DNA from 2 places in the Flocculibacter collagenilyticus genome. Region 1 is predicted to be linked to the other one. Evidence: predicted binding sites of a transcription regulator. Region 1 holds the regulator's gene; the other holds the start of a gene.

The links. The regulator ArgR, encoded in region 1, controls arginine synthesis, uptake and breakdown. The targets are predictions, from matches to a motif close to ANTGAATANNTATTCANT.
Region 2: the regulator ArgR is predicted to act here: its motif matches at 6,359-6,376, upstream of HUU81_RS09335 (citrate synthase).

Annotation. Positions count from the first base shown of each region.
Region 1 covers NZ_CP059888.1:549,812-566,800, forward strand. The annotation lists gene HUU81_RS02435 (mannose-1-phosphate guanylyltransferase/mannose-6-phosphate isomerase) at 1-843, shown strand, start outside; gene HUU81_RS02440 (phosphohexomutase domain-containing protein) at 893-2,263, shown strand; gene HUU81_RS02445 (DUF418 domain-containing protein) at 3,082-4,167, shown strand; gene HUU81_RS02450 (extracellular solute-binding protein) at 4,362-5,369, shown strand; gene HUU81_RS02455 (ABC transporter permease) at 5,397-7,025, shown strand; gene HUU81_RS02460 (ABC transporter ATP-binding protein) at 7,033-8,067, shown strand; gene HUU81_RS02465 (Dyp-type peroxidase) at 8,344-9,303, shown strand; gene argR (transcriptional regulator ArgR) at 9,375-9,842, opposite strand; gene HUU81_RS02475 (trypsin-like serine protease) at 10,100-12,169, opposite strand; gene mdh (malate dehydrogenase) at 12,632-13,567, shown strand; gene HUU81_RS02485 (hypothetical protein) at 13,705-14,289, opposite strand; gene HUU81_RS02490 (hypothetical protein) at 14,485-15,867, shown strand; gene HUU81_RS02495 (SDR family oxidoreductase) at 15,909-16,826, opposite strand.
Region 2 covers NZ_CP059888.1:2,092,830-2,109,818, reverse strand. The annotation lists gene HUU81_RS09350 (efflux RND transporter permease subunit) at 1-344, opposite strand, end outside; gene HUU81_RS09345 (efflux RND transporter permease subunit) at 334-3,588, opposite strand; gene HUU81_RS09340 (efflux RND transporter periplasmic adaptor subunit) at 3,604-4,680, opposite strand; gene HUU81_RS09335 (citrate synthase) at 4,986-6,275, opposite strand; gene sdhC (succinate dehydrogenase, cytochrome b556 subunit) at 6,647-7,024, shown strand; gene sdhD (succinate dehydrogenase, hydrophobic membrane anchor protein) at 7,043-7,390, shown strand; gene sdhA (succinate dehydrogenase flavoprotein subunit) at 7,391-9,163, shown strand; gene HUU81_RS09315 (succinate dehydrogenase iron-sulfur subunit) at 9,178-9,891, shown strand; gene sucA (2-oxoglutarate dehydrogenase E1 component) at 9,976-12,798, shown strand; gene odhB (2-oxoglutarate dehydrogenase complex dihydrolipoyllysine-residue succinyltransferase) at 12,816-14,315, shown strand; gene sucC (ADP-forming succinate--CoA ligase subunit beta) at 14,454-15,620, shown strand; gene sucD (succinate--CoA ligase subunit alpha) at 15,620-16,492, shown strand; gene glnS (glutamine--tRNA ligase) at 16,656-16,989, shown strand, end outside.

The DNA of each region.
Region 1 (16,989 bases):
CGTTATTTAGAAGAATTAAAGCATTACCGCCCAGATATATACGAAGCGTGTGAAAAAGCGATGCAAGTTCGCCATCAAGATATGGACTTTATCCGTATTGACGCCGATGCGTTTGCGGCATGTCCGGATGAGTCAATAGATTACGCTGTCATGGAGCCGCTTTCGCAACAAGATAGCGATAAAGGTAACCAGACTGCCGAGCAAGCTGTCGTTGTTGTTCCCCTTGATGCTGGCTGGAATGATGTTGGTGGTTTTAGTGCGTTATGGCAAGTGTCACCACAAGATGAGCATGGTAATGCGATTCAAGGTGATGTAAAAACGCTAGAAACTAGCAATACCTTAATCAACGCAGGTGATAAGTTAGTCGCTGCGGTGGGAGTGGAAAACCTTGTCATTATTAACACTAAAGACGCTGTGTTAGTTGCTCATAAAGACAAAGCACAAGCAGTAAAAACGATAGTGAATGAATTAAAAAGCGAATCTCGCCCTGAAGCTACGTTCCATCGAGAAGTTTATCGTCCTTGGGGTAAATACGATTCAGTGGACTGCGGTGAACGCTTTCAAGTTAAACGCATTACTGTAAAGCCTGGGGCAAAGCTGTCGGTGCAAATGCATCATCATCGTGCCGAACACTGGATTGTGGTGTCAGGCACGGCAAAAGTGACCAACGGCGATAAAGAGATTTTACTTACCGAAAACCAGTCTACCTATATTCCAATAGGTGTGGTGCATGCGCTGGAAAACCCCGGCAAGTTACCGCTTGAATTAATAGAAATACAGTCTGGCTCTTATCTTGGTGAAGATGACATCGTTAGATTTGAAGATCGTTACGGCAGAGCGTAATCGGCTAAGAAAAAGGGAAATAGAGGTAATGAATAAGCAGTTTTCTCCAATAGAAATCACATGCTTTAAAGCGTACGACATCCGAGGGCAGTTAGGCGAGCAACTTAATGAGCAAATTGCATATCGTATAGGACGTGCTTTTGGTGATTATATGCAGCCAAAACAAGTGGTGTTGGGCGGTGATATGCGTGCCACATCAGAAGCACTTAAAACTGCATTAGCTGAAGGGTTAATGGATGCTGGAGTAAATGTCATTGATCTAGGTATGACGGGTACAGAGGAAGTTTATTTTGCGACTTTCTTTTTAGGTGTTGACGGTGGAATTGAAGTCACGGCCAGTCATAACCCAATTGACTACAATGGCATGAAGTTGGTCAAAAAGGGCTCTCAGCCTATTAGTGGTGACAGTGGGTTGTTTGCTATTCAAGCAATTGCCGAACAAGGTGAGTTTAAACAAGTAGACGAACGAGGCACATACGTTAAAAAGACAGTGCTTGATGAATATATCTCACACTTGCTCAACTATATTGATGTTACTCAGCTAAAGCCAATGAAGATAGTGGTGAATGCGGGTAATGGTGCGGCAGGCCATGTAATTGATAAAATCGAACAGCAGTTTCAACAGCAACAGGTGCCGGTCGAGTTTATTAAAGTTCATCATGATCCCGATCCTACTTTTCCTAATGGTATTCCAAATCCTTTATTACCTGAAAATAGAGCATGTACCCAACAAGCTGTTATTAAACATAATGCAGACTTAGGTTTAGCATGGGATGGTGATTTTGACCGCTGTTTTATGTTTGATGAAAATGGTCGTTTTATTGAAGGGTATTATATTGTTGGGTTATTAGCAGAAGCGTTCTTACAAAAAAATCCCGGTGAAAAAATCATACATGACCCAAGGTTAACGTGGAACACCGTAGATATCGTTGCAACTGCTGGTGGCGAAGCGGTACAAAGTAAAACAGGGCACGCTTTCATTAAAGAGCGTATGCGCAAAGAAAATGCAGTATATGGTGGCGAAATGAGCGCGCATCATTACTTTCGTGATTTTGCTTATTGCGATAGCGGGATGATCCCTTGGTTACTGGTAGCTGAGCTGATTTGCCTTAAAAGCACGCCATTATCTGAATTGCTAAATCAAAGAATGGCCGCTTTTCCTTCACCGGGTGAAATAAACCGCTCAGTAAAAGACGCTGATAGTGTGATAAAAGCAGTGTTAGACAAGTATGAGTCAGATGCGTTAGCGATAGACTATACAGACGGTATCAGTTTAGATATGGGGCAGTGGCGATTTAATTTAAGAAAATCGAATACAGAGCCTTTAATTCGTCTTAACTTAGAAACGCAAAATGATGCTGAGTTGATGCAAGTGAAAGTCAAGGAAGTGTTAGCGATCGCTGATGCGGCGAGCGCTTAGTGTTGCTTTAGCATGAGACGTTAAAAGAAAGAAGGGGCACACCTAAGTGTGCCCCTTTTTTATTTGGGTATAGCATCCTGCTTAATTATTCCCTGTGGCATCCATGTGACAAACCTTATCCCTGGTGGTCCTATCGCTCCGCGATGTTCCATTTGTTATCCATTACCTCGGTAAGTCATTTACCGAATCCGCATCCACATCCTGTGGGCGTCCATTTCACTTCCTGTTGCTTTCCTAGCATTTCATTTTTCATCGCTGAATCATGAAGCAGTCTCCGACTGTGTCCTGTTACGTCCATGTTTTCTATCGTCCTGATAGAAAAGTTTCCACTTCTTTGCTGATGTATGACCATCACTCCCTGATGGATTACGTATAAATATATAGTATGGCGGGATTTACGCTACCGTCATTCTTGTAAATACTTTGAGGGTAGGGATTGAAATATGCTGAATTTAAAGTGTAATTAATTGTAAATTAAGGTTTTTTATTTTTATAAGACGTTATCTAATACGGTATATAGCATGTATCTCGCACCTTACTGTGAGACATTGCTTACAAAATTAATCGACATTTACCTCACGCAGATTTTGGTTTAATTGTGAAGGGGAAATCGTTTAGCGCAGCGAGCGCCTTTACTTTGCAATTAATGTTTACTTATGTGTAGTTGATTGCTTGTAAAAAAGCGAGCTTGATAACGTAAATATAGAGTAAGTGTAACGCCATGCCACTTAAATAATGGACGTGAAGCAAGAGTGCTAGAAAACACCTTTCACTATTATTTGAAGGTTTTAACGTTAATTTTTTCAGGGGTTTATAACATGAAGCAAAGGGTGCAAGGATATGACGTTGCAAGGGCGCTGGCGATTTTTGGCATGGTGATTGTTAACTTTAAAATTGCAATGAATGCGATGGAAGGGAATGCGTTGTTATTGGGGTTCTCAGCAATCTTTGAAGGAAGGGCATCCGCTTTATTTGTCATACTTGCTGGCATAGGGATTACATTTTTGAGCAATAAAGCAAGAGCGTCAGGCGATCTTACAGCTATGTCTAGTGCTCGCAGATCAATTATTAAGCGGGGCGTATTGTTGGTTGTAGTAGGATTGATTTACACGCCAATTTGGCAAGCAGATATTCTCCACTTTTATGGGTGTTATTTCATTATTGCAGCGTTCATCTTCAAGTTAAATGATAAAGGATTGTTACGATTTTCTGTGCTTTGTATGTTGGTATTTCCGATATTAATGGTGCTATTTGATTATGAAAAAAATTGGAACTGGTCAACGCTTACTTATGAAAATTTATGGACTATAGATGGTATGTTAAGACATATCTTGTTTAATGGTTTTCATCCCGTATTTCCTTGGGTTGCTTTTTTAGTGTTTGGGATGTGGTTAGGTAGGCAAGATTTATCAAGTCGAGAAACAAAAAATAAACTATTTAAAATAGCGCTATGTACATTAATTATGTGTGAGCTTATGTTTTATTTTGTTAGAAGCGCGATAGGTGATGGTGCTGCGTTAGAAATGACAGTAGATGAAGTTGCCTTTCTATTCTCAACATCGATAATTCCACCTTTACCTCAATATATTATTTCTGCAAGTAGTTCTGCGGTTATCGTGCTTATCGGTAGCTTGTATTTTTCCGAATATTTTGCTGATAGCAAGTTACATAAATGGTTTTATCAAACAGGACAGCTTTCACTCACATTATACGTAGCGCATGTCATCGTAGGTATGGGATTACTTAACGTGATTGGAAAATTAGAAAATCAGTCAATCGGTTTTTCACTGCTGAGCGTATTAGTTTTTTGTGCTATGAGCGTATGTTTTAGTGTCTTGTGGCTCAAGTATTTTAAAGTCGGTCCGCTAGAGTGGTGTTTTAGAAAGGTTGTTGGCGCATCATAATCATTGATGCTTAATATAACAAGTTGACGTTTTTATAGTAACAGTCAATAGGTAACATCAGTATGACTTGAACAGCTTTGGCTATTAATTTGATTGATGAATATAAAATCAGGGCATAATTTGTAATTTCAGCTGGATATGTAGGAGAAGTCGCTATAGAATAATGCGAATCATTCTCATTATGGAATAAAGATATGAAAATTCGCATTATGTTCCTTACACTCGTTTCGCTGTTTGTTACTTCAGTGTCTGCTGCTGAAGTGGTTAATATTTATTCCTACCGACAACCATTCTTAATTGATCCTATTTTGGAAAAATTTACACAACAAACTGGAATTGAAACTAAAGTAGTATTTGCAAAAAAAGGATTGATTGAACGCCTTAAGCGCGAAGGACGTTTTAGTCCTGCGGATATCGTGCTGACATCTAACTTTAGTAAATTATTGCAACTTAAATCTGAAGGCCTTACTCAGCCTTTTAATAGTGAAGCTGTCACTAATAATATTCCTCAACAGTATCGCGATCCTGAAGGTCACTGGACTGCATTAACCAAGCGCGTTAGAAGTATTTATGTGGCTAAACAACGCGATGAGCTAAAAAATAACTTAACCTATGAAGCGTTAGCTGATGCTGATTTTAAAGGTAAGATTTGTACGCGTTCTGGTAAACATCCATATAACCTTGGCTTAATTTCGTCAATGATTGCTCACCATGGTGAAGCTGAAACTGAAAAGTGGCTTAAAGGTGTGAAACAAAATCTTGCTAGAAAACCGCAGGGTAATGACAGAGCGCAAGTAAAAGCAATTAAAGAAGGGCTTTGCGATGTGGCATTAGGTAACAGCTACTATTACGGTAAAATGCTAACAGATGAAAAGCAAAAAGCATGGGCAGACGCGGTCAATATCGTGTTTCCTAACCAACAAAACCGCGGTGCACACATTAATGTAAGTGGTGCTGTGATCACCAAATACTCTCCTAATAAAAACAATGCTGAAAAATTAATGGCCTTCTTATCTGATGATACCGCACAGCAAATGTATGCGTCAGTAAATATGGAATATCCAGTTAAGAAGAACGTTGCACTATCAGAGATGGTGAAGTCGTGGGGTGCATTTAAAGAAGATAATGTGTCGATTGCTGATATCGCCCAACACCGAACAACTGCACTTAAAATGATAGATAAAATAAAATTTGATCTGTAAATGAGCACAATTCCTTGGCGGCTAGGAATGAATAAAGCCGCAGCAGTTTTAAAGCCAAACTCGTCGGTAGTGATCGCCTTTGTGTTGTCACTGCCGCTTTTTGCGCTTATCGTTCAAGCTTTCTCTCCTGATGATGCAATTTTTTCACATTTAGCAAGTACGGTTTTAGCCGATTATGTGGTTAATACATTGCTATTAGTTTTCTTAGTGTCTGTATTAAGCTTTTTTATTGGTGTGCCATTGGCGTGGTTAATGAGCGTATGTGACTTTCCTTTACGCCGTACCTTTGAATGGGCACTCATGCTACCTCTGGCGATGCCCGCCTATATTATTGCTTACACTTATACTGACTTACTGGATTATGCAGGGCCTGTGCAAATAGCGCTACGTAATTGGTTTGGTTGGCAATCACCTGATGATTATTGGTTTTTTGAAATTCGAAGTTTAGGTGGTGCTGCGTGTATGCTCGCGTTGGTGTTATTTCCATACGTTTATATTATGTGCAGAGCAACATTTATAGAACAATCAAACAGCTTAATAAACGCAAGTAGAGTGCTGGGGTGTACGCCATGGCAAAGCTTTTGGAAGGTGTCATTGCCGCTTGCCCGTGGAACCATTATTGCGGCCATCGCATTAATAGGGATGGAGACGGTCGCTGACTTTGCCACTGTGCACTACTTTTCAGTAAGTACATTAACCACTGCTGTCTATGATACTTGGTTGGGGCACTACAGTTTAGCGGCGGCGGCTAAATTGTCAGTTGTTATGCTAGGCGTGATCTTTTTATTACTCGCGCTAGAAAAATACCATCGTCGTAAACGTGAAATATATCAAGGGCAACAACCAAATAGTGAGACGCACATATACCAGTTATCAGGCTTGAAAGGTTGGCTGGTGACTATCTGGTGCAGTTTGGTATTAGCGGCAGCATTCATCATCCCCATGGCTATTTTATTGAATTATGCAGTAGACTATTTTGATGAGTCATGGAATTTAGATGTGCTTACTTATGCAAGCAATAGCTTTATTATTGCATTGGTGGTTTCTGGCATCAGTTTAGTTGTTGCTTTATGGCTTAATTTTAGAAAGCGTGAACAAAGTAATACCACCAACAAACTGTCAATGCGTTTTTCATCTACCGGATACGCATTACCTGGCACCGTACTCGCAATTGGTGTATTGGTGCCCTTAACTGCATTTGATACCCAGCTAAATAATTTTGCCGAACAATTAGGGATGCCACTCCCTGGACTATTATTTAGCGGCACAGTATTTGCCATTGTCTTTGCTTATGTAGTAAGGTTTGCCGCCATTGCTATCACGGGGCTTGAAACGAGCTTTTCAAAGATCAGTCCGTCACTTGATATGGTGGGCAAAACGATGGGCTGTAGTGGAACGAAAGCATTAATCAAAGTGCATGTTCCTTTAGTAAAGAAAACGCTATTTTCATGTAGCTTATTAATTTTTATCGAGTGCTTAAAAGAGCTGCCCGCGGCGCTTTTATTAAGACCATTTGATTTTGAAACGTTAGCTACTTATACCTATCAGTTTGCAAGTGATGAGCAATTAGAGTTGGCAGCATTTGCTGCACTAACTATTGTTGTAGTGGGATTGATCCCGTTGTTTTATATTAATCAGTCGATTGACTCGCAGTAGGTATTGAATGTCTCAGCTTGAAATTTCAGATTTACATTATCAATATAACGGAAAAGCCATTTTAAATGGCTTGAACCTAAGTATTGCCAAAGATGAAATTGTTGGGCTGTTAGGTGCTAGTGGGTGCGGTAAAACAACAACCCTAAAAGCCATTGCGGGTCTATTGAATATCAGCCATGGCAGCATTGCGATAAATGGCAAAATGGTAAATAGTGAATCTGTATTTTTGCCGCCTGAACAACGTAATATCGGCATGATGTTCCAAGATTATGCACTATTCCCACATTTAACCGTGGCGGATAATATTGCGTTTGGTTTACGCAAGCTGAAGCGCACAGAGCGACAGCAAATAGTCGATGAAATGCTCTCATTAATAAAAATGGAAGACTTCGGCAAACGATACCCACATCAATTGTCTGGTGGCCAACAACAGCGTGTTGCTATTGCTCGAGCATTAGCTTATTCGCCACAATTGTTGTTGCTAGATGAAGCATTCTCCAATATTGACCCAAAAGTACGCTTCGAGTTGATAGACGAAATTAAACACATTATTAAAGCTCGCAATGTAACGGCCGTATTTGTTACCCATAGCAAAGAAGAAGCGTTTGCATTATGCGATCGCATGGCCGTGATTAATAACGGTATCGTAGAGCAAATTGATACCCCAGCACGATTATTTGAACATCCTAAATCACGTTTTGTGGCTGAATTTTTTGGCAAAGGTACATACTTACCTGCGCAAGTGAATGACTCTGGCATATCGTGTATGTTAGGTGATGTTTCAGATTTAAATGGCACCGATTTATCGCCGGGTATGCATGGCGATATTTTTGTGCGTGCAAATAATGTAAAAGCGTTACCTGATACCAATGGCAAAGCCACCATTTTAGCTAGGCGTTACACCAGCCAAGGTTACGAATACGAAGTTGATTATGCTAGCAATCGTATTTGGGCTACAAGTCACGCCTCCACGCCGTTAACCGTTGGTGCAAAAGTTAACGTTACTTTATTGCCACACGTGATAAATTTTTTTACTAGATAAAATCCGCACAATAAATCACGCTGACAATACGTTTTTGCGGTTCGGACAAGCTTACTTGCTATTAAACGTTATCGTAAAGCTTCGGCAAATTTTCTCTAAGCTATTATAATTATTTAAAAAAGGTTCAGGTAGAAGAACGAAGTGCTTTGTTACCGCATTTTTGATGCTAAAATAACAGCACTGATCGTATTGATTTTGCTACTTATTTTAAACCAACTATTTAGGTTTGAAAGAAGTCAGTAATATTCGGCTATATACCAACAAGGAAATTCAATAATGGCACAAGAGCAGTTTGGCATTTGCGCTGAAGCAAACTTACATGGTTTGTTTTTGATGTTTAATGCCCATGATGGCCGTGAAGCATATATTCGAGAGTCTTTAGCTAAGTTAACGTCAATATTTGACGAAATATCAGAACAATTCTCTGAGTCTATGGTTTCAACGGTTATTGCAATTGGTGCTAATTATTGGAATGAGTTATACCCTGCTGTTCGTCCTAAATTACTGAGATCTTTTCCTGCTATTGAGCATGGCGATATAACCATGCCCGCTGTACCTTACGACTTAATGATACAAATTCGCTCGGATCGGGCTGATGTTAACCACCTTGCAGGCTTAAGAGTGTGTGCATTACTCAGTAATGCAGTTGAGTTGGTTGAACAAATACGTGGCTTTAGGTATTTAGACGGTAGAGATTTAACAGGCTTTGTTAATGGTACAGGTAATCCCAAAGGAAGGCGGAAGCGTGAAGTTGCATTAGTGAGCAAAGAACAAGATCCAGAGTTTGAAAATGGCTCTTATCTGCATGTTCAGCGTTACCGACATCAACTGACAAAGTGGGAATCACTTGATGTCTCTGCTCAAGAGGAAGTGATTGGTCGCAGTAAAATTGATAACCAAGAAATGAATACAGCCACAAAACCTATCTACTCGCATACGAGTCGAGTGAATATGCTAGACGAGCATGGGCAAAAAATGGAGATACTTAGACAAAGCATGCCTTATGGTCATATGAAAGTACAGGGGCTGTTTTTTATTTCGTGCTGCCATACGCCCGAGCATTTTGAGTTGATGCTAAACAGCATGGTTTGTACAAGTGCACACAACAAGAATGCTGATCAAGTTGATAATTTACTGGAATATACGCAGGCTGAAACAGGCGCAGCCTTTTTTGCTCCATCCGTGAATTTTATAGAAAGCTATAGCGCAACCTACGGTAATGAATCTTTAGAATAATTGGTTGTGCTTACGTTATTGGTAAGCACGATACTTGATGAAGGTTTAGAGTATAGAGAGTGAGTTACAGATTAGACGTTTTCGAATAAATCTCTCACGCGCTCAAGCGTTTCATCAATCTGTGAAATATTGCTTGGGGCAATAAAAATGGTATCGTCACCTGCGATAGTACCCAATACGCCTTCGGCTTTACTTAATGAATCTAATAAACGCGCGATTAATTGCGCAGCACCTGGACTAGTGCGAATAATGATCATAGATTCATTGTGGATGATATCTAGAACTAATTGACGTAACGGACTTTTTGCCGTTGGCACTCCCAGCTCTGCAGGTAAGCAGTACACCATATCTTGTTTTGCATTACGCGTACGTACCGCACCATACTTACTTAACATACGCGACACTTTTGATTGGCTTACATTGTCAAAGCCTTGCGCTTTTAGTGCGTCAACTATTTCACCTTGTGAGCCAAATTTTTCTTCTTTTAACAACGCTTTAAAAGACTTAACGAGTGCTTCTTGTTTCGCTTGACTTGACATATATATTTACCTCACTGAATTAATCATGCAATTTTACACAATCTATCGGTTTATACTAGTGTCTCTTGATGTTACTAGGTACACCGTACTGGAGTAAATGCCATTAATTTTGAATTGTGATGAGTGGCGAGAGAAATGTAAAAGTATGGTATGAGATGAAAAGTTTTGAGCTTAATAGAGTCAGGTTAACTGAATGCAACCTGACCCTACAGTGAGAAAATTTAATCCCGTTCAATTTAATTGGGAAAATTATCTAACTATTTTGCTGCTTTTCTAATAATCAGTATGCTGTAAAAAAATAGTAACGTTATCCAAGCCATGCTACCGCCACTACTACTAGTGCGAGATTCAGTAGTGGTATTTGTTTGGTTTTGAGTATAGTTAACGTTGCGTAAATAAGCTCTGTCTTCTCCTTCAGAGGTTCTAGGGTCTTTCTTATACACCCACTTAATAATATTAGAGTCTTCAGTTAGAGAAACTTTATATTCAGTGAAATCAACTTCACCGGAAATAAACTCTATTTGCTGATTATTAACTTCCAGATAAAGAGCGTCAAAAGGTAAAGTAGGATCGTCAGTGTTCTCTTCCGAGGACACGCTCCAATCAAATGTTAATGTTCCTTTACCTTTCACTACCGCCATTAAAATACTTGATTCGAAGTGATTGATCTCTCCACTGCGTAGCCCAGTTTCAGCTGGATTACTTTCCCATTTTTCATCTCCGCCTGAATAAAAAGTAATTGCTTGTCCGCTGGCTCCTGCATCGCTTTTTAAATTATTTGACGCGCTGAGTGATTCAGCTCTAATTTTACTTTGGCTAGTTGCAATGTTGGGGTTATTTGATTTGATAACCACATTCGCTTCGTGGCGCCCTGACATGGTTGAGGAGAATGCCACTTCAATATCGCACGACTCGTCAATACCAAGTTGTTGGCAGCTATTTCCGTTTACTGAAAATGCATTACTACCTTCAATTTCATAGCTAATATTTACAGACTCCCCAGAGTGATTATCAACAGTGAGTGTTGTTTTATGCTGAGTTGTAATAGGGACATCTTTAAAATTATAAGCTTGTGATATAGCTACACCATTTGTGATAGCTTCTATCCAGTCGGTGTAGGCGCCTATGAGTGTGTACTTACCTAAGTAGCCTTGATAAGCACAGCCCATACCACCGCTAACGATGCCTAACTGTCTTACGCCATCATTGGTTTGTGCAATTAGAGGGCCGCCACTATCACCTTGGCATGCGTCATGGCCACCAGTTAAACGTCCAGCACATATCTCTTTGTCAGAAACATATACGTCATCAATGGTATATACAGTGCCGTCATCGCTATCACGTGTCAGCGATTCAGCAGTAATCTCACGGCATTGTTCTGCGTTGAAAAGTGATACATCAACATGATGGAGTATGTCTGGAAAGTTTGATGTTGGGCCTTCGCCTGGTGCATAGCCTGTACGACCTCCCCAACCAATAACGGTAGCTGGGGCATTGCTCAATGAAAGGGCCTGAGTGGTATCAAAGTCAGCAAGCTTTATAGAAGGGGCATCAGAATAATTACTAACTTTTATTAATGCAATGTCATCAGAGCTTTTAAACGTATAGTCTGGATAAATATAAATGCTTTCGATATTTGAGGCATTTTCTGCGCCGTCATTAAGGTTGTACTCACCTATATTCACATGCCTTTCGTTTGCACCCGGATAGTCAACACAATGTGCTGCAGTTAATATCCAGCCATTGCCAATGTGGCTTGCGCCACAACTACTACTTTGAGCCAATCGGCTGTCTTCACTAACCTCTACTGTAGCTAATGAATTTATCTGTTGAAGTAGATTTAAACCATCGCTTTGTGTAATACCAACAGCAGGTATTGTACCGCTAAAGCCACCAGTTAGCGTTCCTGAAAGTATGCCATCAACATTGTTATAGACAACCGCGGCAATACCACCTCCATTTTCACAGTTAAGCACCTTGTCTGAGAAGTCAATTTCACCTCTTTCAATTAGACAAATATTGCCTTCGGCATTTAGACATACCTCTTTTGCGAGCCCACAATCAACAATATTGCCTGTGGCTGTGCCACCAGGAGAGTTGCTCATTGGGGTTGTCGAAATAGTTGAGTTGGCGACTATCAGAGAAGTGAACGGGCTAGGGTAAGTAGTAACAAGCGCTGACATCCATGGGTAACTGTCTTGTTCAGCTTCGGTTCCGCCTATAATTTTAGGTTTAACGGGAACTGATGCAAATGGCTTGGCGTGTAAGTTAGAAGCAAATTGAGTTGCTAATATTATTGCAACGGCTGTAGGTAAGTATTTATACATTTGTGCTGTTCCCTGAATACTTGACTAATTTTTTTTGGTCTTAATTAGTATGCTGAAGTGAAAGTGGCTTTATTAAAGACGTTTCAATAAACGGCATACTATTCCTTGAGCCTCAATCTTAAAATATATAAGTTACTTGTCAATATATTGTTTTTATATGGTTTCTTTAATGGTTTTAGGGGTTAACTCTCTGTCACTTTGATGTTTGCAGTAAGCTAAAAGTAAACATGACTAGCATTCATTTTTATTAGTCCCACTTTGTGCAACTTACATGGTCATTGCTTCTTTTTGAGTTTAGTTTTTATCAATTAAATTTCACTCATGAAAACTGTAGGCATATTTCGGTACATCCAACTAAGCAATATGCATTGATAAAACTGTCATTCGTTGAGTTTTAAGCTATTTTCAAGTATGGTTAGCGCGCATTAAATTCGATGATATAAATTATAAAAGGGGAACAACATGAAAGTTGCTGTACTAGGTGCTGCAGGTGGTATTGGCCAAGCACTCTCTCTACTACTAAAAACTCAACTTCCGGCTGGCACAGAGTTAGCACTATACGATGTTGCACCAGTTGTACCAGGTGTTGCTGTTGATCTTAGCCACATCCCAACTGATGTTAAAGTAACAGGTCACGGTAAAGAAGACTTAGCAACGGCTTTAAAAGGTTCTGACATTGTAATGATCCCTGCAGGTGTTCCACGTAAACCAGGTATGGATCGTGCAGATTTATTTAATGTTAATGCAGGTGTTGTTAAAACATTAGCGGAAGGCATTGTTGAAAATTGCCCTAAAGCACATACCTGTATCATCACCAACCCAGTTAATACTACTGTAGCAATTGCAGCTGAAGTATTTAAAAAGGCGGGTACTTATGATCCGCAGCGTTTATTCGGTGTAACAACACTAGATGTAATTCGCGCTGAAACATTTGTTGCTGAATTAAAAGATTTAAACCCTGCCGATATCACAGTTCCAGTAATTGGTGGTCACTCAGGTACAACAATTTTACCATTATTGTCTCAAGTTGAAGGTGTAACGTTCTCTGACGAAGAAATTGAGAAGTTAACGCACAGAATTCAAAATGCAGGCACGGAAGTTGTTGAAGCAAAAGCCGGTGGCGGTTCTGCTACACTTTCTATGGGTCAAGCAGCAGCACGTTTCTGTTTATCACTGGTTAACGCGATGAACGGCGAAGCAGTGATAGAATATGCTTACGTAGACGGTAAAGGTGAACATGCTCGATTCTTCGCTCAGCCAGTGCGTTTAGGTGCAAACGGTGTTGAGGAAGTATTACCTTACGGTGATTTAAGTGACTTTGAAGAAAAGGCGCTTAACGACATGCTAGATACGCTTAAAGGCGACATCGCTAAAGGTGAAGAATTCATCAACGGTTAATGCATCTACAGTCTTAAGCCGTCAAATGAATTAAAGCTGTATATATGAAAAAAGCGCATGTAATATGCGCTTTTTTAGTTTTTAGAACCTATTTTTGGGTATATTAAATTAATACTAAATTACTTTTATATAGGCTTTTAGTTAGTAGTATCGAAAACAAGTTCCCCTTGCTCTGCAATCATTTGGAAGTTATTTTGGCCAAAATCCTCTTGTCCATAGCAGTTGTTAACTACGCCATCTACATAAACAGTGCCGCTTATAAGATGAGCATAACTACCAGTACCACTTACAAAGTTAATTTGTTCAACACCTTTTAATGGCGTTCCTGATGCACATACAGGATCACCTTCAGTTGGCGTTAAAAAATCATCTTCCGTATAAAAAGCGCCATTTCTATCTGATGCAACCAATATATGGTCAAGCGTGTAGGTGGATAAATCCATTTCACCTGATAACGTACCATACATAATCAAAAAGCGGCGAATGCGCTGCTGATCACTGTTAGATAATGAGCTCCAATTTTCACGCTCAAAGACTAGTTGGTATTTTCCTTGTTGTTTAGGCGCTTCGCCCAATTGCATTCTTCCAACTTCTAATGTTTTTGCATAACCTGCTTTAGGAATATATCGACCATCTATATCGCCGCTAAAGAGGCCTGCAAATGCATTTGGTAAGAAAAGTAGAGATGTGCTAAGTAGTGCCGTTTTAGTAAAAGTTTTCATATACGTCTCCATGTAATTTATTGTTTTTATCCAAGTGTGTAATTGTTTAATAACAATCACTTTCTAAATTAGAACAATATAGATAAAAATCAATTAAAAAATTAATTAATTTGTATAAAAAGTGGTTATTTATCTTGTGGTAACCTATTAAGAGAGATAATTTTCACATTTCGGAGTTAAGTGATGGTAAACAGAATGAAATTTTTAAGTGGGTTTAATCATTATTCTGTGCAACAAAAAATACGCCCCATAGCACTAGCAGTATTATCAATAGGGTTAATATCGTGCGGTGGTAGCAGTGATTCCTCTACTAATAACACAGCAACAGTAGATGATAATTTCACGCTAACAACAAGCCAATTAAAGGTCTACAAACAAAGTACGGCGTTTAATGCGCCTATAGCTGCTTGTGTGACAAAAACGGAGTGCACGTTAGAGCAATTACCATTAATTGGACAGCGTGAAACGAATCCTTCTATATCAACGATAATGGAGCATGTGGTTGTTTCCCATGATTGGATGGGGCAGCGTTTTGAGCAGTTTTTACAAGCTATGCCGAGCGATATTCTGAAATTATTAGGCTCAGTAACCGCAATTGTAATTTCGAATGAGGTAAGGCCCTCTCACTACCGTGGAAGTACCGGGGCGATTTATCTTGATCCAGCCACACTTTGGATAAACGACGACGAACGAAAAACGATCAGCGTCGCACCGGATTTCCGCTCAGAATTCGGTGCTAACTTACAGTTTGATAGATTGTGGCGATACACTATTGCTGATGAATATGCGTGGCAATCTTATTCGTTAACAGAAGATACTGAGCGTTCCTTTAACGATGCAGTACTGCAAACAACATGGTTGTTATTTCATGAGTTAGCGCATGCTAATGATTGTATGCAATCGAGTGCTTATGGTTCACTCAATAAGTCGGCAACGTTTTCAGCTAACTTTGATCAGCGTGTTGCACTTGGTGAATGCACTTATCAAATACTAATGAACGAATCTCCGCTGCAGTCGGATGTTTGGTATGGCTTAGCTAATGTGTTATATCAAGGTGCAGACTCTACGGCAGAACAAAATGCTTTATCTCCTTATGAAGTGGCTGATCACTTTTCTTTAGACATAGCAAATGATACCTACAGTTATTCTAGTCCGTTAGAAGATGTAGCCATGGCATTTGAAGCGGTTATGATGAAGCTTCATTTTAATGCCGAGCGTGATATGGCGTTTGTGGCTAAATTCGATACATTTAGTTGCGAAGGCGTGCAAGTTAAGTGGGGGCAAAGGAATCGTCTAGCACAAACGGAAGTGTGGGACCGCGCTAAGCGCGTAACACAAATCATGCTACCTAGTATTGATTTAACTTCGTTAGAAAGTGAGCTAAATACGGCCACGAATAGTGTTACACAGATACCTACTGAACAAAGCTGGTGCGAATTATCAGTAAATGATGGGGCAATAATAGGTAAGCAGCAAATGTCTAACAGTGCCTACCACGCAGCGAAATCTGCACAAGATGAAGTTAAATATGAACGCTTCATTGCAGACCAGCTAAAAAACCAAATTAAGTTGCATTAGTGGCTATTGAGGCGACTTAAGAGCAAAAGCGTAAAGCATTTTTACGCTTTTGACTTATTACGTAAATAACGCTCTATTTCGCTAATATAGCCAGCTTGATATGACGGAAACTGCAGCTGATAACCAGCCTCAATAATTAAGCGATTATCACAACGTTTATTCATATTTAGGTCAGTGTGCTCGTTGAGAATTGTTGACTCAGGGTAATGTGAATGCATAAGTTGTTTGGCTAACCATGAAACCACATCATACTTTTTGGCTGGGTTATCGTCACTAGCTAAATATAACGGCGCTAAGGAAGCTTGTTGCGAGTGTGAGTTGATTAAGAACCTCAATACGCCTACACAGTCATTACGGTGAATGCGATTGGTATAAGCATGTGGATTGGCTTTCTCTGTTATTGCTTTTTTTTCATCAACTTGTTTAAGTAAGTGATGTCTGTTTGGCCCATAGATGCCAGAAAAGCGAACAATGGTATTAATCGTGTTACTAGTGCCAAAATTTGTAATAAGTTGCTCGGCTTCTAATAAGATCCGTCCGCGATAATTGGTGGGATTGGTCGCAGATTGTTCATTAACCCACTCGCCAGCATTTTGCGAGTAAACACTGGTTGAAGAAATAAAAAAAACCTTTGGCGTATGTTTCTTAACACTGGCTGCATTCTGCTGCAGTGCGCTCAGTAAATTTGTTAATCCTTGAAGATAAATCTGTTTATAACCTTTCTCGCTTCGTTCAGTGGGGGTAAGAATTACGACGACTTGATCAAAAAATGTAGACTGTGTGAGCAAGTCAAACAGCTCTATGTCTTTGGTAACATCACCATACAACATCTTAAAGGACTGAGCTGGATGCTGAGTTGATCTTTTTAACCCAGTTACACAATAACCGTCTGAGTGTAACGCTTTCCCTAAGGCAGTACCGATATCGCCACAGCCAACAATCAAAATGTTTTCACTCATACCATATTTGCCTTCTTTTAAGTACTAAGGAGTTGTAGAAGCTGTTTAGGATAAAATAGATTTGTTTTTTATTTATCAGTTTTTTGTGTAAAAACTCGTCTAATAAAATCTTAAAAAATCCTCTCCACTTTTTACCACTAATTTCAGCAACTTCGTTGTAAGC
Region 2 (16,989 bases), 1.5 Mb from region 1:
TCCCAAGCAAACTCTAACCCTATTTCTGCACCGTTTTCTCTTGAGAACGAACGTAAACGCTTAATCCCGCTAATTGTGGCAAGTGCTTCCTCTACTGGCCGTGTGATCAGGCGTTCTACTTCAGCTGGAGTAGAGTTAGCGTACGGCACATTAATAAATAGCTCTGGAATATCAACGCCTGGCCACATTTCAAGTGGTAAAAGTTTGCTCGACACTAATCCGAGTAAGAGGGTTGATAAAAACACCATTGTTACGGTGATTGGTTTTCTTAAAGAAAAAGCGGCAAAAATACTACCAATAGATTCGTTTTCGCCACTCGCTTTATGTAATCCCTTATTGCTCATTAGCGGTTTCCTTGAATGTTTTTCTGTCGAATACGCTGTAAATTACAGGAATAAATACAAGCGTTAGTACAGTTGCGAAAAGTAAACCGAATATCACGGTGATGGCCATTGGTGCTCTCATCTCGCCACCTTCACCTAAGCTGATTGCTAATGGCAGTAGGCCTAGAACAGTTGTTAAAGTTGTCATGAGAATAGGGCGGAAGCGTGTTTCGGCAGCCATCTGAATAGCGCTTATTTTTTCCATACCGGAGGCTCTTAATTGGTTTATACGGTCGACCAATACAATCGCGTTATTAACAACAATACCAGTCAGCATAATTAAGCCGATGAAGACAATGACGCTCAAGTTAGTGCCAGTTAAAAATAAACCGAGTATTGAGCCCGCTGTCGCTAAAGGCACAGTAAACAAGATAAGTAATGGGTGTAGTAACGATTCAAATTGAGACGCCATCACGATATAAACCATAAATACAGCAAGTAATAATGCAAATTGCAGTGATTTAAATGAGTTCTCCATTTCTTCACTTTGCCCTGAGATTTTAGCGGTAAGTGAAAGGGGGGCAGGAAGGTTATTAAGCACTTCTTGGGCAACTATCATTGCATCTTTAAGATCTCCACCATTCAAGTTCGCGGTAACCAATGCCACTCTTTCTTGACTGATACGAGTTATTTCGCTTGGACCGACTGACATTTCAATGTCAGCAACTGCGCTTAACGGAATTGGCTGATTACTGCTTGGGTTAACAATTAAGTTCTTTATGTCTTGAACAGAATTACGTTCCTGTTCATCGATGCGCACCAAAATATCAATCTTTCGGTCATTCACGTTAAATTTACTAGACGATGTACCGTGAATTTTACCTGCAATATGCTTGGCAATTGCGGGCGCAGACAATCCCAGTTGTGAAATTCTTTCATGATCAAAGTGAATTTTTATTTCAGGTTGACCTGTGCGTAATGACATTTCGATATCTGTAAATTGCTGAGTTTTATTCAGCGCTTCCGAAATAGCTGTAGAATATTGTTTCAAGGCGTTTAAGTTATAGCCTCTTACTTCAATTTCTAATGGTGTTTTGAAACTGAATAATTCAGGTTTAGAAAATTGGCTTTGTACGCCTGCCATGTTTGCAAGACGAGCACGAATATGCGCCATAACTTCATTTTCATTTTGGCCTGTAGAACCGTCTTTCATGACAACATTCAAACGCCCCCAGTTATCACCACCTTGAGCAGGAGATGCGTTCATTAAGCTTCCTGTACCTGCTATTGAGAATGTTTTACTTACTAACTCGTGTGACTCGGTGTGCTTAGCTAAATTTTGTAATAAGTTATCTGTTTGATCCAAATGACTGCCAGGTGGTAGCGTGATCTCAACGATAAATTCGCCTTGTGACATACGTGGAATTAATTCCATGCCCACTTTATAGAGTGTGGAAAAGCTTAATGCAGTCACGATTAAGATTAAACTTGCTGCTATAGTGCGATGGTTTAATGAAGTACGTAGCAATGCTCGATAACGGCCTGCTAGAGCATTATAGAACTTGTCAAAAGCCCATAAAACGGGAGCAAGTAGTTTTGAAAGGATGTGACTTATTCCTCGATAAAGTGCAGTCACAACAACAATCAATGAGCCGGGTATATACTTAAAAATAAGATTAAATATTAATTTAAAAGGCAATAATAAAAAGTGTAAGGCTTTACGCACTCCGGTTTTTTTCTGTACTGGCTTCTCAACGGGCTTAATATAATCATCTACTACCGCAAGCTGTTCTCTTGCTTTTTTCGCAGAGAGCATAGGAATAACGGTTAGTGCAACAATAAGTGATGAAAGTAGAGAGAAAGTAACGGTTAAAGCTTGGTCACTAAATAGCTGTCCTGCAATACCCTCAACAAACACTAAAGGAAAGAACACGGCCATTGTTGTAAGTGTTGATGCTAGAATAGCGCCACTCACTTCTTTAGTGCCATCCACTGCGTTAGTTAAGCTTTCACCTGACTCTTCTTTTTTCCTCGCAATGTTTTCTAATACAACGATAGAGTTATCAACTAATAAACCAACAGCGAGGGCGATTCCACCTAAGCTCATGATGTTTAGCGAGATATCGTTACCATACATCAAATTAAAAGTAGCGATAACTGACACTGGAATAGAGATTGAAATGATGATGGTTGACCATACGTTTCTTAAAAAGAAATATAAAATAACCATTGCTAGTGCACCACCCATAATGGCAGCCGATTTTACTTCGCTAATTGCACCCGCAATGAATGTTGACTGGTCATATACTTCAATTAGCTGATGGCTATCAGGTAATGTACCTTGTAACTCATTAATACGGACTTTTACAGCATTAGCAACTGCAACCGTATTGGCGTCCCCTTCTTTATAAATGGCTATTTCAATGGCTTCAGCGCCGTTAATGCGTGTGATGGAGTCGCGCTCTTTAAATCTGTCGTGTACAGTTGCGATATCAGCAAGGCGAATGTTTTTTCCATCTTGGTGCGCGATAAAAACGTTTTCAATATCAGCAACCGTTTGAAACTGATTAATTGTTCTTACTAGGTATTCTTGATTTTCGCTTTTAACTTTACCACCTGATTGGTTTAGATTTTCTTCAGTTAAACGCTGGTTAATAGTTGCTAAAGAAATACCTAATTGGCTGGCTTTATGTTGATCAACTAAAACGTGTATTTGTTGTTCTAAGCCACCACCAAGTTTGACTGATGCAACCCCAATAACAGATTCAAGTTTGCGTTTAATCTCTTCTTCAGCAAACGTTCTTAATGTTTTTAGATCTGTGCTGCTGTTTTCCCCTAGCTGAAGTCCGAATCGCATAATAGGATCAAGTGAAGGGTTGAAGCGAAGTAAGAGTGGCTTTTTCACATCAAGGGGAAGCTGCATTACATCAAGCTTTTCACGTACTTCTAAACTCGCAAGGTCCATTTCCGTGCCCCATTCAAATTCTAGTACTACATCAGAACGTCCCGCTTTTGAAATAGACTGAACTTGACGAACGCCTTTTACTACACCAATTGTTTCCTCGATGGGTTTAGAGACTAACTGTTCTAATTCACGTGGTGCAGCACCTTCATAATCTGTTCTGATGGTGAGAGTAGGGTATGACAATTCAGGTAATAAATTCACTGAAAGTCTTGATAGTGATACAAGACCGAATAGGATGATCGCGGCGGTGAACATCCAAACGGTTACAGGGCGTTTTACTGCAATTTCTACTACTTTCATGGCAATAGTCCCTTATTAAAGTGTAGATACAATTTGTACTTTAGCTTGGTCTTTCAAGTTGTTATGGCCTGCTGTAACCACTTGTTGGCCTGTTGCAACACCGTTAATAACTTCGTAATAGCCACCTTCTTGGTAACCTATTTCTAGAATTTTCTTAGATACTTTGTTTTCTTCTACTATATACACGGTATGCTGATTATCCATTTCAATAACGGCAGTGCGTGGGATCCTTACTACGTTGGTATGCGTGTCATAGTTAATATCCACTTTTGCGAACATACCTGCTTTTAACGTGTGCTGAGGATTAGGGACTTTAAGTGTTACTTTGAATGTACCTGTTTGTGCATCGATAACTGGGCTTATACGCTCAATATACGCTTTTTGTGGTTGGCTGATTGCAGATAACTTTAACGTAGCATTTAGTTTAGGTTTTACAAATTGTAGTTGTTGCTCAGGAAGATGAATAATACCTTGAAGTTCGTCTAGGTTAACAATATGAAAAAGGCTATTTTCTTGGTATTGATTAATTAAATTACCTACCTTTGCATGACGCTTTGCAATAAATCCAGAGATAGGTGCTTTAATGCTGGTTTCTTCAACATCTAATTTAGCTATATTCAACTGAACTTTGGCCGCTTCTAATTGCCATTTTAATTGAGTGTATTGATCTGCGCTTACGTACTTTTTGCCGTGCACTTTTTCAATTCTGTTTAGTTCACTCTTAACTCTGTTATATTCAGCTTTTGCTTTTTGTAATTGTAATTCAAAACGGTTTGAATCTAGTTGAGCAATGATTTGTCCCTTTTCAACATAATCTGCTTCTTCAACAAAAATCTTTTCAACAATGCCTGAGACTTTACTAGTAACTTCGGTTTCTTCTTTGGCTTCAAGAATGGCTGTAGTTTGGTAGGTAGAACTGATATCGCCAGAATCAATAGTAGAGACTTCAATAGGAATACTAATTTCTTCTTTTTCTGGTTTAGTTTCTGCTGATGCAGTTGCTTCATCACAGCCTGTTAGGAGTATGCTGGAAAAAGCCACAGAAGAAATAAGAAAAAGCGACTTATGCGATGGTAAGTTTATGTTAAGCATGAGGTTATTCCATTAATTATAATTTTACTACATGGAGCAGGTGTTGTGCCAAGAGTGATAATGTATAGTAAATATATTAAATAACAATAAGTTATAACACTTTATTACAATTTACAGCATTCCATTTTATTGTTAATTGCACTAATTAAGTGTCGTTTTGACTAAATTATGAGGCTAAATGTACAGCGCTAGATTTACAAAGGGATTTGACAATTATTGATGTGAAGATAGATGAAGGAATTTTTTAAAAGTGACGCAATAAAAAAGGCAGCGGAGCTGCCTTTTAAAATTAACAAGATAAATACTTATTTGCGTTTTGCAATATCAACATAATCTCTAGACGTTTCACCAGTGTACAATTGGCGTGGACGACCAATTTTATGGCCTGCTTGACTAAGCATCTCATCCCAATGAGATATCCAACCTACAGTGCGGCTCATTGCAAAAATTACCGTGAACATGCTAGTTGGGATACCGATTGCTTTAAGGATAATACCCGAATAAAAATCTACATTTGGATATAGTTTTTTCTCAACAAAGTATTGATCTTCCAAGGCAATCTTTTCAAGCTCCATCGCTACATCTAGTAATGGATCTTTGATATTTAACTCTTTTAACACAGCATGACATGTTTCACGCATTACATTTGCGCGTGGGTCAAAGTTTTTGTATACGCGATGACCAAAGCCCATTAAACGGAATGGGTCAGCTTTATCTTTCGCTTTAGTAATGAATTCAGGAATACGATCAACTGAACCAATTTCCTCAAGCATGTTCAAGCAAGCTTCATTTGCGCCGCCGTGTGCTGGTCCCCATAAAGATGCAATACCTGCAGAGATACATGCATAAGGGTTAGCGCCAGAAGAGCCCGCTAATCTAACTGTAGAAGTAGATGCGTTTTGCTCATGGTCAGCATGAAGCATGAAAATCTTATCCATTGCTTTAGCAATAACTGGGCTTACTTTGTAGTTTTCTGCTGGTACAGAGAACATCATGTGTAAGAAGTTTGCAGAATAAGATAAGTCGTTACGTGGGTATACAAACGGTTGACCGATGCTGTACTTATATGCCATCGCTGCGATAGTAGGAAGTTTTGCGATTAGGCGATAAGCACTACGGTGACGTTGTGCAGGGTCATTAATATCTAAATCATCATGATAAAATGACGACATTGCACCAACAACACCACACAGCATTGCCATTGGATGTGCATCTACCAAGAAACCTTGGAAGAAGTGGGCAATTTTCTCGTGAACCATTGTATGGTTAGTAATAGTAGTAGTGAATTCTGCCATTTCATTTTCAGAAGGCAGCTCACCGTTTAGTAACAAGTAGCATAATTCTAAGTAGCTAGAATTATCTGCAAGCTGTTCTATAGGGTAGCCACGGTGTAATAACTCACCCTTGCCACCGTCAATGAATGTGATTTTTGACTCACATGACGCGGTCGCTAAAAAACCAGGGTCATAAGTAAAATATCCGCTAGCACCCAAGGTTCTTACGTCAATTACACTATTACCCGCAGTACCGTTAAGTATTGGCAACTCAAATGGCTCTTGACCATCAATCGTTATGGTCACCTTTTTGTCGGCCATACAGTTTTCTCCTTCATGTTCTGTCGAAAATTTAGTTTTATTAATATCAAACCGAATTATTTTAACTTATAAACGCCAGTAAAAGTCAATTTAAATGCAAAAATGATCCATATCTATTCTCAAATGCGTAATTATTGAGCGTTTGAATGAAAGCAAGCCTCTAAATTTAAACAAAAATTGTATTATTAATCCCGCGTATATATACTGTGAGGGGTTTAATACCAATTTAGTTATAAGAGAGTTTTCTTCAAGTAACCTGAATAAATTGGTTACAATTAAAACTTTCCGACTTAGGTGCTACTCATTAATAGAGTAGTTGATAATAACTATAAATAAAATAGCTCATTTAATGAGCTGATGGGCAAGCGACCGTGAAAAAACAGAGACCTGTCAACCTCGATCTAACAACCATTGATTTCCCTGCGTCCGCAAAGGCATCAATATTACATCGCATATCTGGCGTAGCCATGTTTTTCGCACTTATTTTTGTAGTGTGGGCTTGGGCTGAGTCTTTATCTTCTCCTGAAGGTTTTGATTATGTAAAAGAACTTCTAACTTCTTTCCTAGCTAAATTCATAGCGTGGGGCACTCTAATTGCTTTGAGTTATCACCTTCTTGGTGGCATTAGACATATCTTTATGGATATGGGGCATTTCGAAGAATTAGAGTCTGGCAGCAACAGTGCAAAACTAATTTTCGTAGTTTGGGTGCTAGTTGCAATCGCTTTAGCATATTGGATATTTGTTTAATACAGCAGGAGAATAACTATGCTTTTAAATCAAGCATCACTTAAAAGAAATGGTGTGCAAGATTTTGTGTCGTTACGTGCAACAGCTGTTGTATTAACGTTATATACAATTTTTATTGTCGGCTTCTTCCTTACAACTCCTACTGTAACGTACGAGAATTGGAGCGGATTGTTTTCGAATATTTTAGTAAAGGCCTTCACGTTATTGGCTTTGGCTTCTATTATGATACACGCCCGTATTGGACTATGGCAGGTATTAACTGATTATGTAGAATCTGCAGCGTTACGTAATGTTTTAAGCTTCCTAGTAAGCGTGGTTGCGTTTGGCTTTGTCGCTGTAGGCTTATTTGTTTTGTGGGGTGTGTAAGTGAAAATTACAGTACGTGAATTTGATGCCGTTGTAATTGGTGCAGGTGGTGCGGGTATGCGCGCTGCTTTGCAAATTTCTGAATCTGGCAAGTCTTGTGCACTTTTATCTAAAGTGTTTCCAACGCGTTCTCATACGGTTTCTGCTCAAGGCGGAATTACTGTAGCTTTAGGTAATGCCCATGAAGATAACTGGGAATGGCACATGTTTGATACCGTTAAAGGGTCAGACTACATTGGTGACCAAGACGCTATTGAATATATGTGTCAAACCGGCCCTGAAGCAATTATTGAATTAGAAAATATGGGCCTGCCTTTCTCTCGTACCGACGAAGGAAAGGTTTATCAGCGTCCATTTGGTGGCCAATCAAAAGAATTTGGTGGCGAGCAAGCTGCTCGTACCGCTGCAGCGGCCGACCGTACAGGTCATGCGTTGTTACATTTGTTGTATCAACAAAATGTAAAAAATAAAACAAAGGTTTTCAGTGAGTGGTATGCACTAGACTTGGTTAAGAACCAACAAGGTGAAATTACAGGTTGTACAGCAATCGACATTGAAACGGGTGAGCTAGTTTACTTCAAATCTAAAGCAACTGTACTTGCAACTGGTGGCGCTGGTCGTATATTTGCATCAACAACAAACGCCCACATTAATACGGGTGACGGTGTTGGTATGGCACTTCGCGCAGGTGTTCAAGTTCAAGACATGGAAATGTGGCAGTTCCATCCAACAGGTATTGCGGGTGCTGGTACACTAGTCACAGAAGGTTGTCGTGGTGAAGGTGGTTATCTTCTTAATAAAGATGGTGAGCGCTTTATGGAGCGTTATGCGCCAAACGCAAAAGACCTAGCTAGCCGTGATGTTGTTGCTCGCTCAATGATGACAGAAATCAGAGAAGGCAGAGGTTGTGAAGGTCCTTGGGGTCCTCACTTGAAATTGAAGCTAGATCACCTTGGTGAAGAAGTTTTAGAATCACGCTTGCCGGGTATTTGTGAACTTTCTCGAACGTTTGCTCATGTTGACCCAGTTAAGGAACCAATTCCAGTTATTCCAACTTGTCACTATATGATGGGTGGTATTCCAACTAATGTTGATGGCCAAGCGTTAACTGTTGATGCCAATGGCAATCAAAAGGTAGTGCCTGGATTATTCGCATGTGGTGAAATTGCATGTGTATCTGTGCACGGTGCAAACCGCTTAGGCGGTAACTCGTTACTTGACTTAGTGGTATTCGGCCGTGCTACTGGCCTGCATTTAGGTGAAGCCCTAGAACAGTCAGGTGCATCGCATAATTCTTCACAGTCAGACATTGATGAAGCGATGTCTCGATTTAATCGTTGGGAATCTTCTAAGCCTGGTCAAGGTGAGAATCCATTCGAGATCAGAAAAGAATTACAACAATGTATGCAGCTAAACTTCTCTGTATTCCGTGAAGGCGAAGCGATGGCTCAAGGGTTAAGCGAATTAAAAGAAATTCGTGAACGTTTGAAGCATGCTCGTTTAGATGATAAGAGTAGTGATTTCAATACACAACGTATTGAGTGCTTAGAATTAGATAACTTAATGGAAACTGCATACAGTACAGCAGTATCTGCTAACTATCGTACAGAAAGTCGTGGTGCACATAGCCGCTTTGACTTCCCAGATCGTGATGATGACCAATGGTTATGTCACTCTATTTATAGTCCTAGTGATGAATCTATGATGAAGCGCGATGTAAACATGAGCCCAGTTACTCGTGATGCATTCCCACCTAAAGCACGTACATATTAAGAGGAGCAGACGTAATGGCAACGATTAAATTTTCAATTTATCGCTACAACCCAGATGTGGACAATGCGCCTCGAATGCAAGATTATTCTTTAGAGATTGAAGGTGGTCGCGACATCATGGTACTTGATGCGCTACTTCAACTTAAAGAGCAAGATCCATCATTAGCTTTCAGACGTTCGTGTCGTGAAGGTGTTTGTGGCTCTGATGGTGTAAACATGAACGGTAAAAATGGCCTAGCATGTATTACTCCTCTTTCAGCGTTAGGAAAGGGTACTATTGTCATTAGACCACTACCGGGTTTACCTGTAATTCGTGACCTAGTTGTTGATATGACGCAATTCTTCACTCAGTACGAGAAAGTTAAGCCGTTCTTAATCAATGAAGACACGCAGCCTCCAGCTCGTGAATACACGCAAACTCCTGAAGAGCGTGCAAAACTTGACGGATTATATGAATGTATATTGTGTGCATGTTGCTCAACATCATGCCCTTCATTCTGGTGGAATCCTGATAAGTTTATTGGTCCAGCTGGTCTATTGCATGCGTACAGATTTTTAGCAGACAGCCGCGATACCGCTACTGAACAACGTTTAAATGACTTAGATGATGCATTTAGCGTATTCCGTTGTCACGGTATCATGAACTGTGTAAACGTATGTCCTAAAGGCTTGAACCCAACTAAAGCTATTGGTCATATCAAATCAATGTTATTAAACCGCTCGGTTTAATATATAGTTCTTTAGCCCAGTGAAAATAGCTGGGCTTTTGAGTTTTTGTTTAATAATAATCAGCGCTTAAAAAGGGCGACATTAATGCACGAAGGCACAATGAAGGAGTGGTTCAAATCTTCTCAGATGAGCGGCGGTAGCATGGCTTATGTAGAAGATGTCTACGAATCCTATCTCGAAGATCCTACTAGCGTTTCAGAAGAATGGCGTGAACTGTTTGACAATTTACCAAAGGTCGATGGAGTTGACGTTGAACGAAAACATTCTGAGATACGCGATCAATTTAAAGAGTTAGCAAAGAACAAATATAAGCAGGCTATTACGGTCGCTACCTCAAGTGCAGCTGACACCAAACAAGTAAAAGTTTTACAATTAATAAATGCCTTTCGTTTTCGCGGTCACCAAAACGCGAAACTTGATCCGCTTGGATTATGGCAAAGAACTAAAGTTCGCGATCTTGAATTAGAATATCATGATCTAACTCGCGAAGATTTAGAAAAAGAATTCAATGTTGGTTCTTATGCCGCAGGTAAAGAATCAATGAAGCTGAAAGACTTATTCCAGTCTTTACAGCAAACATATTGTGGTTCTATTGGTGCAGAATATATGCACATTACTTCTACAGAAGAAAAAAGATGGTTACAGCAACGCCTTGAAGGTGTTTCTTATAAAAATAGTTTATCGTCTGAAGACAAGACTAGGTTATTAAAAGGCTTGATTGCTGCTGATGGTCTTGAAAAATATTTAGGTGCTAAGTTTCCAGGTGCGAAACGCTTCTCGTTAGAAGGTGGTGACGCATTAGTGCCTATGCTTAAAGAAATTATTTCGCGTTCTGGTGAACAAGGCCAAAAAGAAGTTGTTATTGGCATGGCACACCGTGGCCGCTTAAACGTATTGGTTAACGTTCTAGGTAAAAATCCATCAGAACTGTTCGACGAGTTTTCTGGCAAATATGATGAATCGTTAGGCTCTGGTGATGTTAAATACCACCAAGGCTTTTCTTCTGACTTTGCTACCAAAGGTGGTAATGTTCACTTAGCATTAGCTTTTAACCCATCTCATTTAGAAATAGTTAACCCAGTAGTTATGGGATCAGTAAAAGCCCGTCTTGATAGACGTGGCTGTGATTCAGGTTCAAAAGCACTTCCTATCACTATTCATGGCGACTCAGCGATTGCGGGCCAAGGTGTAGTACAAGAAACCTTTAATATGTCTCAAACACGAGCATACAAGGTTGGTGGAACAGTTAGAATTGTTGTTAACAATCAGGTAGGCTTTACTACTTCGAACCCTTTAGATACCCGTTCAACAGAATATTGTACTGACATCGCAAAAATGGTTCAGGCGCCAATCTTCCATGTAAATTCGGACGACCCTGAAGCCGTTGCGTTCATTGCTCAATTAGCGGTTGATTATCGAAACACATTTAAACGTGACGTAGTAATTGATTTAGTGTGTTACAGACGTTGGGGTCATAACGAAGCGGATGAGCCAAACGCAACTCAACCATTAATGTATCAAACCATTAAAAAGCACCCAGTGCCACGTCAGCTTTACGCTGACAAATTAGTTGCCGAAAATGCACTAGACAATGGCAAAATCAAGTCATTAATCGATGATTATCGTGCAAAATTAGATCATGGTGACTGCGTTGTTGAAGAATGGCGCCCAATGGAAGAGCACTCTGTTGATTGGTCTCCATATATTGGCCACGATTGGGACATAGAGTACGACGGTTCTATTAGTGTTGAAAAACTGAAGCAACTTGGTGAGAGTATTTCTTCATATCCAGAAAGTCAAAAGCTACAATCTCGTGTTAAGAAAATATATGATGATCGTAGTAAAATGGCTAATGGTGAAAAGCAGCTTGATTGGGGATTTGCAGAAAACTTAGCATACGCATCTTTGGTTGCAGAGAATCATGACATTCGTATTACAGGCCAAGATAGTGGCCGTGGTACTTTCTTCCACCGTCATGCTGTTTTGCACAATCAAGAAGATGGTAGCGCTTATGTTCCGTTACAACATATTCAAGAAGAACAAGGTAAGTTTGAAGTATATGACTCTGTTCTTTCAGAAGAGGCTGTGCTTGCCTTCGAATATGGTTACGCAACTGCTGAACCTACGTCACTGGTAATTTGGGAAGCTCAGTTTGGCGATTTTGCAAATGGTGCTCAAGTAGTATTTGACCAATTCTTAAGCTCTGGTGAACAAAAGTGGGGGCGTTTATGTGGCTTAACAATGCTACTTCCTCACGGTTATGAAGGACAAGGTCCTGAGCATTCATCAGCTCGTTTAGAGCGCTTTTTACAGCTGTGTGCTGATCACAATATGCAAGTATGTGTGCCTTCTACACCAGCCCAAGTGTTCAATATGATTCGTCGCCAAATGCTAAGACCAATGCGCCGTCCATTGATCGTGATGTCACCTAAGTCTTTACTTAGGCATCCATTAGCTACTTCATCTATGCAAGACCTGTCGCTAGGTAAGTACCATAATATTATTGATGAAATAGATGATATTGATGCGAAAGATGTTGAGCGCGTTGTATTCTGTAGCGGTAAAGTTTATTACGAGCTATTAGAAAATCGTCGTAAAAAAGAATTAAATAATGTTGCTATTGTTCGTGTTGAACAACTATATCCTTTCCCTCATAAAGAGATGGATGAAGTTGTAAGCAAGTACAGCCATGTTAAAGACTTTGTGTGGTGCCAAGAAGAACCACAAAACCAAGGTGCTTGGTATTGTAGCCAACATAATTTTGTAGCAGCAATCCCTGAAGGGGCAAAACTAACATATGCGGGCCGTCGTGCATCTGCAGCTCCTGCTGTTGGTTACACATCGATCCATGTTAAAGAACAACAAGCGTTAATTGATGACGCATTAATTATTAATTCGAACGTATAAAAAGGATAGAGCGAGCAATGACAACTGAAATCAAGGTTCCAGTTCTTCCAGAGTCGGTAGCAGATGCGTCTGTAGCAACTTGGCACGTAAGCGTAGGTGACAAGGTAAGCCGAGATCAAAATTTGGTAGATATTGAGACAGATAAAGTAGTACTTGAAGTAGTATCACCGGAAGAAGGTGTGATTACTGAAATTCTTGAAGATGAAGGTGCTACAGTTTTGGCAGAGCAAGTAATTGCTAAAATTGGTGCTGCTGATTCAGCGCAAGCTGACTCAAGCAAGTCTACTGAAGCGGCTAAGCCTGCTGAAACTAAATCATCAGGTGGCGAGAAAGTTGAAATTAAAGTTCCTGTATTGCCTGAATCTGTTGCAGATGCAACGATAGCAACTTGGCACGTTCAAGCTGGTCAATCGGTATCACGTGACGAAAATTTAGTTGATATTGAAACAGATAAAGTGGTACTAGAAGTTGTTGCTCAAGCTGACGGCGTGGTTGCAGAAATCAAGCATGAAGAAGGTGATACGGTTCTAGCTGAACAAGTTATCGGTATTCTAGAAGCAGGTGCTTCAGCGGGCGCAGCTTCAAGTGAAGCACCTAAAGAAGAAGCATCAAGTGGTAGCGACTCGAATGATGCGTTAAGCCCTTCAGTTAGAAGAATGATTGCTGAAAAAGGCCTAGACGCATCTAAAATTACTGGCACAGGTAAAGGTGGTCGAGTAACTAAAGAAGACGTGGATAACTTCATCAAATCATCTGCTAAAGCACCAGCTCAAACGTCTGCGCCTGCTAAAGCAGCGCCTACAGAGCTTGGCGGTGACAGAACGCAAAAGCGTGAGCCGATGACTCGTCTTCGTAAGCGAATTGCTGAGCGTTTATTAGAAGCAACAAATTCAACAGCAATGTTGACTACGTTTAACGAAATCAACATGAAGCCTATCATGGACATTCGTAAGCAATACAAAGATGTTTTTGAAGAACGCCATGGTATTCGCTTAGGCTTTATGTCTTTTTATGTAAAAGCGGTTGTTGAAGCACTAAAACGCTTCCCAGCAGTAAATGCATGTATTGACGGTGATGATATTGTTTATCATAACTACTTTGATGTAAGTATTGCTGTTTCAACACCTCGTGGTTTAGTAACACCAGTATTACGCGATTGCGACAAGATGAGCCTTGCTGATATTGAAGCGAAAATTCGCGAGTTAGCACTTAAAGGTCGTGACGGTAAATTAACTGTTGATGAAATGACAGGTGGTAACTTCACTATTACTAATGGTGGCGTATTTGGTTCGTTGTTATCAACACCAATTATCAACCCTCCACAATCTGCAATTTTAGGTATGCATAAAATTCAAGACAGACCTGTTGCAGTAAATGGAAAAGTTGAAATTTTACCAATGATGTACTTAGCGCTTTCTTACGATCACAGAATTATTGATGGTAAAGAGTCAGTAGGCTACTTGGTAACAGTAAAAGAATTTTTAGAAGATCCAACAAGATTACTATTAGACGTTTAATTGTTGGTTTTTCGAAATGTAAGCTACAGCTAGAACTGTAGCTTTTTCGTTGGTGCTATAAGTATTAAGCACCCATTGGTTTAGCTGCATGTTTTTAAGCGTGCGGCTTTTTAAATTTAATAAAACGGATAGAGCATCATGAATTTGCACGAGTATCAGGCAAAACAATTGTTTGCTGAGTATGGCTTACCGGTTTCTGAAGGTTTTGCATGTGAAACTCCTCAAGAAGCCGCTGAAGCCGCTAGTAAAATTGGCGGTAATGAGTGGGTTGTTAAGTGTCAAGTACACGCAGGCGGCCGTGGTAAAGCAGGCGGTGTTAAACTTGTTAAGAGCAAAGACGAAATTAAAGATTTTGCTCAAAAATGGCTTGGTAAAAACTTAGTTACATTCCAAACTGACGAGAATGGGCAACCTATCCATAAGATTCTAGTAGAATCTTGCACGGACATTGAAAAAGAATTGTACTTAAGTGCAGTAATGGACCGTGGTACAAGACGTATCGTTTTCATGGCATCTACTGAAGGTGGTATGGATATTGAAGCTGTAGCTGAAGAGACGCCTGAATTAATTCACAAATGTGAAATCGATCCTATGGTAGGCGCTCAAGCTGCTCAAGGTCGTAACATCGCATTTAAACTAGGCCTTACAGGTGTTCAAATTAAACAGTTTACTAATATCTTTGTTGGTATGGCTAAATTGTTTGAAGACTACGATTGCGCAATCGTAGAAGTAAACCCATTAGTTATTAAGACTGACGGTAACCTTCACTGTTTAGATGCAAAAATTGTTATCGACAGCAATGCAATGTATCGTCAACCTAAGCTTCGTGAAATGCACGATCCATCTCAAGAAGATGCTCGTGAAGCACATGCAGCACAGTGGGAGCTTAACTATGTTGCTCTTGAAGGTAACATTGGTTGTATGGTTAACGGTGCTGGTCTTGCGATGGGTACTATGGACATTGTTAAGCTACACGGCGGCAAGCCAGCTAACTTCTTAGATGTTGGTGGCGGTGCAACTAAAGAGCGTGTTACTGAAGCGTTCAAAATTATCCTTTCTGACTCAGCTGTTAGCGCAGTACTAGTTAATATTTTCGGTGGTATCGTACGTTGTGACATGATCGCTGAAGGTATTATTGGTGCAGTTGAAGAAGTAGGCGTAAATGTACCAGTAGTTGTACGTTTAGAAGGTAATAACGCTGAGTTAGGTTCTAAGAAACTGGAAGAATGTGAATTAAACATTATTGCAGCTGAATCATTAACTGACGCTGCTCAAAAAGTAGTAGCTGCAGCGGAGGGCAAATAATGAGCGTTTTAATTAATAAAGATACTAAAGTTATCTGTCAAGGTTTCACTGGTGGTCAGGGTACTTTCCACTCAGAGCAAGCACTTGAATACGGTACAAAAATGGTTGGTGGTGTTAGCCCAGGTAAAGGTGGTCAAACGCATTTAGGTCTTCCTGTTTTTAATACTGTTGAAGAAGCAGTTAAAGAAACTGGCGCTACAGCAACTGTAATTTATGTACCTGCACCTTTCTGTAAAGATGCAATCATTGAAGCTGCAGACGCTGGTTTGGAGCTTATTGTTTGTATTACTGAAGGTATTCCTACGTTAGATATGCTTTATGTTAAAGAGTATATCGATCGTAAAGGCGTTCGCATGATTGGTCCAAATTGCCCAGGTGTAATTACTCCAGGTGAATGTAAAATTGGTATCATGCCAGGTCACATTCATAAGCCAGGTAAAGTAGGTATTGTTTCACGCTCTGGTACATTAACGTACGAAGCAGTTAAGCAAACTACAGACGCTGGTTTTGGCCAGTCTACTTGTGTAGGTATTGGTGGTGACCCAATTCCTGGCTCTAACTTCATCGACATTTTAGAAATGTTTGAAAAAGATCCTCAAACTGAAGCAATCGTGATGATTGGTGAAATTGGTGGTTCTGCTGAAGAAGAAGCGGCTGCTTACATTAAAGAAAATGTATCTAAGCCTGTGGTTTCTTACATTGCAGGTGTAACTGCTCCTCCAGGTAAGCGCATGGGTCACGCTGGTGCAATTATCGCAGGTGGTAAAGGTACTGCTGATGAGAAGTTTGCTGCATTAGAAGACGCGGGTGTTAAAACAGTTCGCTCTCTTGCTGATATCGGCAAAGCACTTAAAGAAAAAACAGGTTGGTAATATCCCTGTTTTCTAATCAACATTTTTAATGTGATTATTTAGTAAAGCCAGTCATCTTTTTGACTGGCTTTTTAATTTTTTAAACACTCGCCTTATTCAATTTTACAATGCTATAATTCCAATCTTTTTTATTGATAAGACTCGTTAAAAGGTTGATAAATTCATGGCTGATGTAGAGAATCGCCCGTCTAATTTTATTAGACAAATCATTGATACCGATCTTAAAGATGGAAAGCATACTGCTATCCATACTCGTTTCCCGCCAGAACCTAATGGTTATTTGCATATAGGTCATGCCAAATCAATTTGTTTAAACTTTGGTATCGCACAAGACTATAACGGTCAATGTAATTTGCGTTTTGATGATACTAATCCAGAAAAAGAAGATATCAACTATGTAAAGTCTATCCAAGACGATGTTAAGTGGTTGGGCTTTGAGTGGTCAGGTGATATTTGCTATTCATCGAGTTACTTTGATCAATTACATAAATATGCTG